Regions from separate parts of the Delftia sp. Cs1-4 genome, predicted to be linked through region 1. Evidence: predicted binding sites of a transcription regulator. Region 1 holds the regulator's gene; the other holds the start of a gene.
The links. The regulator FNR, encoded in region 1, switches genes on or off when oxygen is low (the NO sensors DNR and NnrR bind a similar motif). The targets are predictions, from matches to a motif close to TTGATNNNNATCAA.
Positions count from the first base shown of each region.

Region 2: a site for FNR is predicted at 4,514-4,527, ahead of DELCS14_RS15375 (diiron oxygenase). Genes of this name have one in related genera too.

Region 1 is NC_015563.1:4,484,774-4,490,722, forward strand. Features, by position in the region: gene DELCS14_RS19605 (sulfite exporter TauE/SafE family protein) at 1-115, opposite strand, end outside; gene hemN (oxygen-independent coproporphyrinogen III oxidase) at 121-1,503, opposite strand; gene fnr (fumarate/nitrate reduction transcriptional regulator Fnr) at 1,666-2,385, shown strand; gene DELCS14_RS19620 (hypothetical protein) at 2,467-2,754, opposite strand; gene DELCS14_RS19625 (FixH family protein) at 2,934-3,248, opposite strand; gene ccoG (cytochrome c oxidase accessory protein CcoG) at 3,306-4,760, opposite strand; gene ccoP (cytochrome-c oxidase, cbb3-type subunit III) at 4,838-5,755, opposite strand; gene DELCS14_RS19640 (cbb3-type cytochrome c oxidase subunit 3) at 5,783-5,920, opposite strand; gene ccoO (cytochrome-c oxidase, cbb3-type subunit II) at 5,932-5,949, opposite strand, start outside.
Region 2 is NC_015563.1:3,499,144-3,505,092, forward strand. Features, by position in the region: gene DELCS14_RS15355 (H-NS histone family protein) at 672-1,013, shown strand; gene DELCS14_RS15360 (antibiotic biosynthesis monooxygenase) at 1,227-1,595, opposite strand; gene DELCS14_RS15365 (glutamine amidotransferase) at 1,692-2,396, opposite strand; gene DELCS14_RS15370 (2Fe-2S iron-sulfur cluster-binding protein) at 2,448-3,527, opposite strand; gene DELCS14_RS15375 (diiron oxygenase) at 3,524-4,486, opposite strand; gene DELCS14_RS15380 (serine hydroxymethyltransferase) at 4,969-5,949, shown strand, end outside.

The DNA of each region.
Region 1 (5,949 bases):
CGCCCTGCCCCGCCCCGCCCGTGACCACGCCGCAGGGCGCAGCGCACATGGCAAGGCAATGGGGCCCGCCGACGAGCCCCATGATCAAAGCGGTCCAGAGGAGCGACAACAGCATGGGGCCTAGATGATCCTCGAAAACCGCGCCCGGTTCTTGTCCGCCTGCAGATATCGGTCAAACAGCATGGCCACGCCGCGCACGAAGTACCAGCCCATGGGCGTGACCTGGAAGCCCTCGTCGCTGATCTGCACCAGGCCCTTGGCCTGCAGGTCCTCCAGGGCCGCCATCTCGGGCGCGAAGTACTCGCGAAAGCCCAGCAGCCATGCCTGCTCCATGGGCTCGAACAGCACGGCGCCCTGGCACATGATGGCCATGATGACGGCGCGGCGCACCAGGTCGTCGCGCGACAGCGCCAGGCCCCGCACCACGGGCAGGTGGCTGGCGTCGATGGCGTCGTAGTACTCCTCCAGCGTCTTGGCGTTCTGGCTGTAGCTGGCACCCACCTTGCCGATGGCCGACACGCCCAGCGCAATCAGGTCGCAGTCGGGCTGGGTGCTGTAGCCCTGGAAGTTGCGGTGCAGCCGGCCCTGGCGCTTGGCCACGGCCAGCGAGTCCTCCGGCAGGGCGAAGTGGTCCATGCCCACATAGACATAACCACCGTCCATGAACGCGGCGATGGAACGCGACAGCATGGCCAGCTTGTCGGCCCCCTGGGGCAGATCCTCGGCCGCAATGCGCCGCTGCGGCTTGAAGCGCTCGGGCAGGTGGGCATAGGCATAGAGCGCGATGCGGTCGGGCCGCAGCGCGTTGACCTGGGCCAGCGTGCGCTCGAAGGATTCGGGCGTCTGCTTGGGCAGGCCGTAGATCAGGTCCACGTTGATGGAGGCAAAGCCCAGCTGCCGCGCGGCCGCCACCAGCTCGAACACCTGCTCGGCCGGCTGCACGCGGTGCACCGCGATCTGCACCTGCTCGTCGAAGTCCTGCACGCCGAAGCTCAGGCGGTTGAAGCCCAGCTCCTTGAGCACGGCCAGGCGCTCGACGCTGACGGTGCGCGGATCGACCTCGATGGAGTACTCGCCACCCGGCTCCAGCTTGAAATGCTCGCGCAACAGGCCCATCAGCGTGCGCAGCTCGTCGTCGGAGAAGAAGGTGGGCGTGCCGCCGCCCAGGTGCAGCTGGCTGACGGCCTGGCCCTTGCCGCAATGGGCCGTATGCAAGGCCATCTCGCGCGCCAGGTAGTCCAGGTAGACGGCAGCGCGATCATGGTGACGCGTCACGATCTTGTTGCAGGCGCAGTAGTAGCAAAGCGACTCGCAAAAGGGCACGTGCACATACAGCGACAAAGGCATGGCACGCGCTGCGGTACTCGATTTGCGTTGTTGCAGCGCCAGGATATAGTCCTCTGCACCAAAGGCCTCGACAAAGCGGTCGGCGGTAGGGAACGAGGTGTATCGGGGCCCCGGTACGTCAAAGCGACGCAGCAGCTCTGGGGTGACAGCGGTCATGGGTTTTTTCCTCTAATACCTCGACTGTGCCGCAGCACATCGGTCATGTCCTTGACTCATATCAAGAGTTGTTTGAGGGACTGCTGCGACAATTTGATCCAACTCATCGCAATCCACGAGGTCACCGCCGGCACGCTGTGTGCCGCTGATGTTTATCACTCCATGAACCTTCAGACCATCAAAGCCTCCTGCTCCAACTGCAACCTGCGCGAACTGTGCATGCCCATGGGCCTGGATGCCGAGCAGATGCAGCGCATCGACGACATCGTGGCCACGCGCCGCAAGGTCAAGCGCGGAGGCCTGCTGTTTCGCAACGGCGAGACATTCACCTCGCTGTACGCCATCCGCACCGGCTTCTTCAAGACCTGCGTGGCCACCGAGGACGGACGCGACCAGGTCACAGGCTTTCAGATGGCCGGCGAGATCATCGGCCTGGACGGCATCGTCAACGACCACCACACCTGCGATGCCGTCGCGCTGGAAGACGCCGAAGTCTGCGTCATGCCCTTCGACAAGCTGGAAGACCTGTCGCGCGAGGTCACGGCCCTGCAAAACCATGTGCACAAGGTCATGAGCCGCGAGATCGTGCGCGAGCACGGCGTGATGCTGCTGCTGGGCAGCATGCGCGCAGAAGAGCGCCTGGCCGCCTTCGTGCTCAACCTGGTGCAGCGCCTGCATGCGCGGGGCTTTTCCAAGTCCGAACTGGTGCTGCGCATGACGCGCGAGGAAATCGGCAGCTACCTGGGCCTGAAGCTGGAGACGGTGAGCCGCACCTTCTCCAAGTTCGCGGACGACAACATCATTGAGGTGCGCCAGCGCCATCTGCGCATCCTGGACACGGAGGCGCTCAAGCGCATCGTCAACAGCCAGCAGTGCCAGTGAGGCTGCAAGGGCGGCAAGCATTCATCCGCCAATGAACAAGGCCCGCGACAGCGGGCCTTGTTCATTGCGGCGGGCTCTCGCTCAGTCCCGCCCCAGCCCCTGCATGGCCAGATCCGGGTCGGGCTCGGAGACCACGCCGTCATTGAGATCGCGGGCCGAGCGACCCAGCATGGTGGTCATCAGGCTGGAGAGCATGGTCACGCCCCAGAAGGCGAAGAAGGCCAGCGTGTAGATGCCCTGGCGCGACCAGCCCAGGTCGCCGAGCCAATGCAGCTCCAGCGGGTCCACAAAGGCAAAAACCAGCATCTCCATCACGGCGGCTGCCAGAAAGGCAGGCCAGGCAATCCACATCCAGCGTTGGGCCAACATCAGCGATCTCCTTGTGCTGTCGAGGGGTCGCCTTCATTGTGCGCCGCGCCAACGCATGGCGCCAAGCCCCGCAGCGCCCTGCACGCCTGTAGGAAACCCTCACCCGTCGCGCATGCCGGAGATGCGATCCGCCATGCAAAAAGGCCGCGACTGCGGCCTCTTGCAGGGGTGCACGGCGATCAGCGGTCCGTGGGGTGATCGTGCGCGGGCGTGGCCGCATGGTTGCGGCCGGTGACGGCGGGCGCCATGCTCTTGGGCACTTCGCGCACGCCATCGGCACGCTCGTTGATCGTGATGCCGTTGCGGTAGTAGTCGGGGTCGATCACGGGATCGGCGCCATTGATGGCGATGATGGCCGTGATCACGGCAGCGACCACCACGGCCGCCGGGCCGGCCACCACCAGCCAGACATGGCCGAACTTCCACCAGGGCTTGCCGGCGTCGGGGTGCGAGGGAGCCTGCGCGGGCGCGGACACTGCGGGACTGGAAGACATGGGAAACCTCTTTCTTTCAGGCGGCAGGCGCGGACCGTGCCGCGCCTGCCAGGAACATCACCGGGGCACCAGGAAGACGGCCTTTTCGGACGCGCGTCCCGCGCCTGAATGCACGGCATCGATATCGAAGAATACGGTGTGCGAGCCCGGCTCGGCCGAACCGTAGGGAATCTGCAGGCGCGCCGCAATGCCGCGCGTCTCGGCCGGGCCGACCTCGACTTCCTGCTCGGACGCCAGCTCCAGCCCATCGAGGCCGTGGGCGCTGATGCGGTAGCGCTGGGCCTGCTCGGTGGCATTCATGATCTGCAGGCGGTAGACATTCTCCAGCTTGCCGCCCGCCACGATGCGCGACAGCGAGGCGCGGTCGCGGATCACGTCCACCTTGACCGACTGGCGCAGCGCCAGGCTCACGATCATGGCCACGCTCAAGCCGATCAGCACGGCCGAGTAGATCAGCACGCGCGGACGGAAGATGCGGCGCAGCACCTGGGCACGCCGCCACAGGCCGGCCATGGCGTTCTGCGTGGTCAGGCGGATCAGGCCGCGCGGGTACTCCATCTTGTCCATGATGGAATTGCAGGCGTCTATGCACAGGCCGCAGCCAATGCATTCGTATTGCAGACCGTTGCGGATGTCGATGCCCACGGGGCAGACCTGCACGCACATCTTGCAGTCGATGCAGTCGCCCAGGCCCTGGGCCTTGTAGTCCACCTTCTTGGTGCGCGGTGCACGCGGCTCGCCCCGGCCCGTGTCGTAGCTGACGATCATGGTGTCCCGGTCGAACATGGCGCTCTGAAAGCGCGCATAGGGGCACATGTACTTGCAGACCTGCTCGCGCATGTAGCCCGCGTTGCCATAGGTGGCAAAGCCGTAGAACAGCACCCAGAACATCTGCCAGCTGCCCTGCAGCGCCAGCAGCTCGCCGCCCAGCTCGCGGATGGGCACGAAGTAGCCCACGAAGGTGAAGCCGGTCCACAGCGCAATGGCGATCCACAGCAACTGCTTGAGCGACTTCTTCCAGGCCTTCTCGAAGGTCCAGCCGTTCTTGTCCAGCCGCATGCGCGCGCTGCGGTCGCCTTCGACCTTGCGCTCCACCCACATGAAGATCTCGGTGTAGACCGTCTGCGGGCACGAGAAGCCGCACCACAGGCGCCCGGCCACGGCCGTGAACAGGAACAATGCCAGCGCCGAGATGATCAGCAGGCCCGCCAGGTAGATGAAGTCCTGCGGGTACAGCACCAGCCCGAAGAGATAGAAGCGCCGCGTTCCGAGGTCGAACAGCACCATCTGGCGCTGGCCCCACTCCAGCCAGGGCAGGCCGTAGAAAACCAGTTGGGTGAGAAACACCAGGGCCCATCGCCAGCGTGCGAAGACACCGCTGATGGAGCGCGGGTAGACCTTCTTTTCCGACTCGAACATCGACACCAGCTCGCCCGGATCAGGCGTGGCCGGCGTGATCGGAATGACTTTGCGGGGAGGCTTCCCGGTGTCATCCCCGCTCTCGGGCTTCATGGTGGGTTCCTTTGTTTTTTTGAAATATCTGAAAACTCAAAACGCAAAAAGGCGGCGCCGCAGCGCCGCCCCTGTGCTTACTGACGGACTGCGCCGTCTTTGTGCGACATGCCCCAGACATAGGAAGCAAGCACCGCGATCTGCGCCTCGGTCAGCTTGTCCTTCTGGGCAGGCATCTCGTTGTGCTTGCCGTTGTTGATCATGGCCGTGATGGCGGCCTCGCCCCAGCCGTGCAGCCAGATGTCATCGGTCAGGTTGGGCGCGCCCAGGGCCTGGTTGCCCTTGCCGTCCATGCCGTGGCAGGCTGCGCAGGCCGTGAACTTGGACTTGCCCAGCGAGGCCTTGAGCGAGTCGTGCGGGCTGCCCGACAGGCTCAGCACATAGTGCGAGAGGTTGCGCACATCGTCGGGCGTGCCGACGGCAGCGGCCATGGGCGGCATGATGCCGATGCGGCCGCCCGTGATGGTTTCCCTGATCTTCTCGGGCGTGCCGCCATGCAGCCAGTCGCCATCGGTCAGGTTGGGGAAGCTCTTGCCGCCGCGTGCGTCCGAGCCGTGGCACTGTGCGCAGTTGTTCATGAACAGGCGCTCGCCGATGGCCATGGCCTGGGGGTCCTTGGCCATGTCTTCGGTGCTCATGCTCGTGAACTTGGCGTACAGCGGCTCCAGGTCCGCGCGGGCCTTGGCCATCTCGTTTTCATAGGCGCCCAGCTGCGTCCAGCCCAGCTTGCCCGCGAACGAGCCCAGGCCCGGATAGGCCGCCAGGTAGGCGAAGCCGAACACCGAGGTGATGATGAACAGCCACATCCACCACTTGGGCATGGGGTTGTTCAGCTCGCGCAGGTCCTCGTCCCAGACGTGGCCCGTGGTGTTGTCGGCCGAGGGGACCACCTTCTTGCGTGCGGTGAGATACAGCAGCAGCAGGCAGCCGATGATGCCGCCCAGCGTGATCGCCGTGACATAGATCGACCAGAAGTTGTTTACGAAATCGCTCATGGGAAGTTCTCGTTCTGGTGGAGGGACTCAGTCTTGCTCGAACGGCAGCTGGGCGGCCTCGTCGAAACGGGCCTGGTTGCGGCGGGCGAACGCCCACCACCAGATGCCGATGAAGCAGGCCAGCGAGGCCAGCGTGGCCACGATGCGCATGGTGGTGATGTCCATGTCGCTCTCCTTTACTTGACCGAACGGCC
Region 2 (5,949 bases), 990 kb from region 1:
TTGGGTTTCTGCTTCGATTTTGCAAGCACCTCACATGGTTCACACGTCGAAATCTGCGGAATCAAAATACATAAATCAGTCGCCTCTAACTACCAACCTCCAACCCGACTCACCCGATGACGAGTGATCCGATGTGAAATTGGACAGCGGCCACGCAATTGCAATCGAATTCAAAGTCACTCCATATTCAAAATAGATTGACTCATGAATGGATTTAAGGCCTTACAGAAGCTAAGTTTTCTGTTGCGCTGATGGGCGTCGTCCTGGACCAGCTACGTGGATTGGGGCATTGATCGTCTCAAAAAAGGCGAAGAGGAAGATGATCTGGATGTAATCATGCCTTTGGAGGAACGTAGAGTCCGGAGAAGATTTCAAGAAATCCTACAATCCCGCCATTTCTCATGATGTGCCCTGACATCAAAAGAATTCATCATCGGATCGGGCCGTGTGGTGACGCGGGACGTTCCGCCTGACGTGATCGCTGCGGCCGTGCGGGGTAGTGCGCGCGATCACGGATGAGGGCAAGACCGGCTTTCCTGCCCGGGCCTGTGGTCACCCGGCTCGGCAGCAGGTTCAGGCGGGCGGCCTTCCTTTCATCGGCCTGCATGATCCGGACACCACGCGGCTGCCCGAACAGCCCCATAATCTGGCTTCAAAATTTCACGACACCAATGACACAGTCCCTCAAAGAACTCCTTGCGGCCAAGGCCGCGCTGGACATGGAAATTGCCAAGGCCCGCACCTCGGCGGCCGACGCTGCCCTGTCCAAGGTCCAGAAGCTGGTGACCGATTTCGGGTTCACCCAGCAGCAAGTGTTCCCCTACATCCCTGAAAAAACCAGTGCGCCGGCGAAGTATCGCGATCCGGCCACGGGAGCGACGTGGACAGGTCGAGGCAAGCCTCCGAACTGGATCAAGGACCAGGATCGCGAAGACTTCCTCATCGAAAGCAAACCCGAAGCGGCCCAAGGTCCGTTTCTTGCCGAAATGGCGGCAGCGGCAGCTCGCAACTGAAAACGCTGCACACGGCGGCACGCAGGATGCCGTGCGGTGCGGTGGAGTTCCGATGCGAAGGAATCTGTGCCTGCCGAAAAAAAGCCCTCTGAGCATTCAGCGGGCTTTTTTTCCGGCCTGGCGCCGGCAGCGTAGTCACTGCCGGCATCTTTCGAGGGCGTGCATCGCGCTCCGGCAGGAGGACCAGCCGGGCCTTTGCGGCACCGCCAGCCCTCAGGCGTGGCTGACCGGGCAGCTGCCTGCCTTGCCCATGATGCTGTCCGCAGGCGCCTGCGCGCGGTCATTCAGGCCGTAGTCGCGCAGCACCTGGGTGACGCGCACGCGGTAGTCCTTGAAGATCTTGTCGCGGCCGGCGCGCTGGGCGCTTAGGTGGGCTTCCACGTTGCGCCACTGGACGACGGCTTCCTCGTCGCGCCAGGTGGTGACGGACATGACTTTCTCGGGGTTGAGCGTGCTCTGGAAGCATTCCACGGAGATGAACCCTTCCATGGGCTTGAGCATGGGGGTGAGCTTGTTGACCAGGTCCACATAGGTCTGGTTCTGGCCGGGCAAGGCCTGCAGTTCGAACAGTACGACAACCATCTTCAACTCTCCTTTTTTTCGGGAACAGAGATTCCGGCGCCGCGCAGCGGCGGCTCCGGCGTGGGGGGAAATGGGTGAATGGGCGGCGCCGCAGGTTCAGCGGCTGCGCTCCAGGTTGGTCAGCCAGGCGGCCAGCACATCGCGCGCGGCCAGGGTCAGCAGGCCGCCGTATTTCTGGGCATCGGCGCGCAGGGTGCGCGGGTCCACCTTGGCCATGCCGAGCTCACAGGCATGGCCGACCAGCCAGCGCTCCAGCCGGGCCGCATCGGCCTCCAGATGGAATTGCAGGCCCAGCACCTGCGGGCCCACGGCGAAGGCCTGGTTGGCACCGATGGCGGTGCCGGCCAGGTGCACGGCGCCTTCGGGAATGTCGAACTGGTCGCCATGCCAATGGAGCACGGGCACGCCGTCCAGTTTGGCCAGGGGCGAGGCCAGGCCCGCATCGGTAAGCGTGAGCGGCGAAAAGCCGATTTCCTTGACGCCCAGCGGATAGACCCTGGCGCCCAGCGCGCGCGCAATGAGCTGGGCGCCCAGGCAGATGCCCAGCAGCGGCTTGCCGCTGTCCAACCAGCGGCGCACGGCCGCCAGCTCCTGGGCGACGAAGGGATAAAGCGCCTCGTCATAGGCACCTATGGGGCCGCCCAGCACGACGAGCAGGTCGGCACGGCCCAGGTCCAGGGTGTCAAGCTCGCCGATGCTGGGATCGACGTACTGCACTTCGTAGCCGCGGCTGGCGAACTCGGCATGCAGGGTGCCCAGGTCTTCGAAGTGGATGTGGCGCAGCGCGATGGCTTTTTTCATGGGAGGAACTCAGGTGGATACAGGAGGGTGGCTTGGAACGTGCGGAGCCCGTCAGGCGCCGGGCTTGAGATCGACGTGGATATGGCCTGCCGAGGGGAAGGTGCAGCAGGCCAAGGCATAGCCGGCTTCCTTTTCCCTGTCGCTGAGGCAAAAGTCCGCCTCCAGCCGTGAACTGCCTCCCGTGATGCGGATGCGGCAGCTGCCGCAGATGCCGGCCCGGCACTGGCTGCGGATGGCAATGCCCACGCCCTCCAGGATTTCCAGCAGGCTTTTGCCGGACGCGGCTTCGACAATCTGCCCGCTGTGCGCGATCTGCAGCTGGCATGCCTGCGCGGTCTCGCCTGGCTGGGCGGTGGATGCGGCAGGCGGCGTGAAGGCCTCGATGTGCTGTATGGCACCGGGAAAGCAGGCCCGCGCATGCTCGCGAAAGGTCTGCGCAAAGGCGTGGCCGCCGCAGATGACCACCGCCTGGGGCTGGCCCAGCGCCAGCAGGGACTGCTGCGAGGGGCGGCCCGGCACGAAGGGCCCGTGGGCGGCAATGTCTTCACGCGTGATGTGGATACGCAGGTCGAACCAGGGGGCCGTTTCGCACAGCTGCTGCAGCTCCTGCAGGAACGGAATGTCAGCCATGCGCGCAAAGCACAGCAGCAGCGTGGTGCGGGGCACGCGCTGGCCCTGCTGCTGCAGCCGATCCAGTTCGCGCAGCAGCGCCAGCGGCAGGGTCAGGCCGATGCCGCCGGCCAGCATGACCAGGGAGTCCAGGCCCAGCACCAGGTCGGCCGTGATGTCACCGGCCACGTGGCCGAGCGGCAGCGTGGAGCCTGCGCGCAGCACTGCATGCATGTGGTCGGAGACGCTGCCCCGGCCCGAGCTTTTGACGGCAATGTCGAACTGGCCGGCGCCGTCGTGCTCGCTGCAGGGCTCGTAGCGGGTGATGGAGTACAGCCGCTGCTGCACGGCGCCACTGGCGTCGGCATGCTCGATGGCCACATGCCGGCCGGGCCGCAGGCCGCCGAGGAACTGCGCCGAGGCGCCCTGCACGCGCAGGGTGTAGACCATGACGCCGCCCGCCTCTGCCCGTGCCGCGGCGCAGCGCGCCAGCGTGCTGCCTGCCTGGAGGGCGGCGCTCATGCCTGCATCTCCTCGAGGACCGAGGACACCAGCGCCACGCTGCCGCCCAGGTTGCGGCCCGCCAGGCCGATGCGGTCGATCAGGCTTTGCACCGAGTCGGTGTAGACGCCGATCTCGTTGCTGTCGCCCACGTCGTGCAGGATGTCGCGCGCATGCGGCATGCCGACCATGGTGAAGACGGTGGACCAGGCGCCCAGCTCGTTGTTGGCGAACATCTGCACGGTCTTGAGGATGATGGAGCGCAGGTAGCTGCGCTCGCGGTTGCTCAGGCCCTGGACGATGTCGGTGGCCACCGAGCTGAAGACGCTGGAATGGCTCCATTCGTCCACGGCGTGGGTGCGCGTGACCTCGTGGCAGATGGGCTGGATGGAGCGGTCCTCGGCCATGGTCTTGAGGTAGTCGGTGATCAGGGTCTCGCTGGCGCAGGCAATGGCGAAGCGGGCCAGGCGGCGCTCCCATTCCGCGCCGCACTGCGCCAGCACGCCGTTGCGCCAGCCGACGAGGTTGAAGTCCGCGTAGTCCAGCGGCGCCAGGCCGCGCATCTCATAGATGTAGTTGCAGGCCATGATGGACATGCGGGTGTGCAGGGCCTCGTCCAGCAGGGCCTGGGACATGACGTCCTGCAGCAGCGCCCGGTTGGCGCTGGGCGGCGGGGTCTTGATGATGTCCTCGCAGGCCGGCGTGACCACGTTGCACTCGATGTAGATGGTCTTGAGGTTGTAGATGCCCCAGGCGTAGGACAGGCATTGGTCGCGCAGGTGCTGTGGCGCCTCCACCCATGCCTGGTGATCGCGAAACGGCAGCAGCGAGGCGGTGAAGTCCTGCCGGGCGGGGTCGAACGCCAAGCCGCAGTAATCAGGCAGGTCCTGATTCACGGCCGCTCTTGACTTCCAGAGCAGGGACAGCTTTTTGAGCGCATCGCGCACGGCGTCATCTGTCCGAGAGATATCGAGATTCATTTTTCAACTCCGTGTAATTGAACTTGATTGATCTGAGTCAAATCGCCTATTCCCTCCCCCGCTTTCTCCATCCGCCGCAATCATCAATGGCGATTCAAATGACGCTGCAGATGGCAGATACGTTGTCATGGATTTCTTCACTCTGTCATATTCCGCCTTGAATCAATCTGCCCGACAGCAGATTGCGGATGATTCCTGGCGGTATTGGATCTCATGACTTTCAACGTCTGGCGGCGAATTCTATGGAGACAGCGTGGATTCAAACAGACCTATTTTCGACAATGAACCAGACCGCTTTTTTCAACGGTTTACATTGGCATGCCACCTTAATTGGTCTGCTCACCCGCTGAAACATGGTCGGAATCAAGGCCGCTGCACTTTGTAGACTGCCTATTACCGATGCGCCCTGGTTTTCAAATCCTTCCATAACCCGGACGCTGCCGATTCCCGTGCTTCAGCGCCTCCAAGACAGCCAATGCGACATGGACGATTTATCGCTCCCCAAAATCAATTCACTGGATCTTCAACAGGCAGACAGCGAGGCCTGGGATGCCATCGCGGCCGAGCGGATTCGCCAGTCACGCTCGATTGAATTGATTGCCTCTGAAAACTTCGTGAGCCGCGCGGTGATGGAGGCGCAGGGCTCGGTGCTGACCAACAAATACGCCGAGGGCTACCCGGGCGTGCGCTACTACGGCGGCTGCGCCAATGCCGATGCCGTGGAGAACCTGGCCATTGCGCGTGCCAAGGCGCTGTTCGGCTGCGCGCACGCCAACGTGCAGCCGCACTCGGGCAGCCAGGCCAACCAGGGCGTGTACCTGGCGTTCCTGGAGCCCGGCGACAAGATCATGGGGCTGGACCTGCGCTCGGGCGGCCACCTGACGCACGGCTCCCGCGTGAGCGTGTCGGGCAAGTGGTTCCAGTCCATCAGCTACGAGGTGGACGCCCGCTCCCAGCGCATCGACATGGACCAGGTGCGGCGCATTGCGCTGAAGGAGCGGCCCAGGCTCATCATTGCCGGTGGCTCGGCCTATTCACGGCAGATGGACTGGGCCGAGTTCCGGCGCATTGCCGACCGGGTGGGCGCCATCTTCATGGCCGACATCGCGCACGTGGCTGGGCTGGTGGCCGCAGGCGTGTTCCCCTCCCCCGTGGAGCACGCCCATGTGACCACGACCACCACGCACAAGACGCTGCGCGGGCCGCGCGGCGGCATGATCCTCTCGGCCGACGCCGAGATCGCCAGGCGCATAGACGCCGCCGTGTTTCCGGGCCTGCAGTCCGGCCCGCTGATGCATGTGGTGGCGGCCAAGGCGGTGGCGCTGGGCGAGGCGCTCAAGCCCGCCTTCCGTACCTATGCGCGGGCCGTGGTGGACAACGCCCGCGTGCTGTGCGACCGGCTTTCGCAGGGCGGACTGTCCGTGGTGTCCGCAGGCACGGACTGCCATCTGGGCGTGATCGAC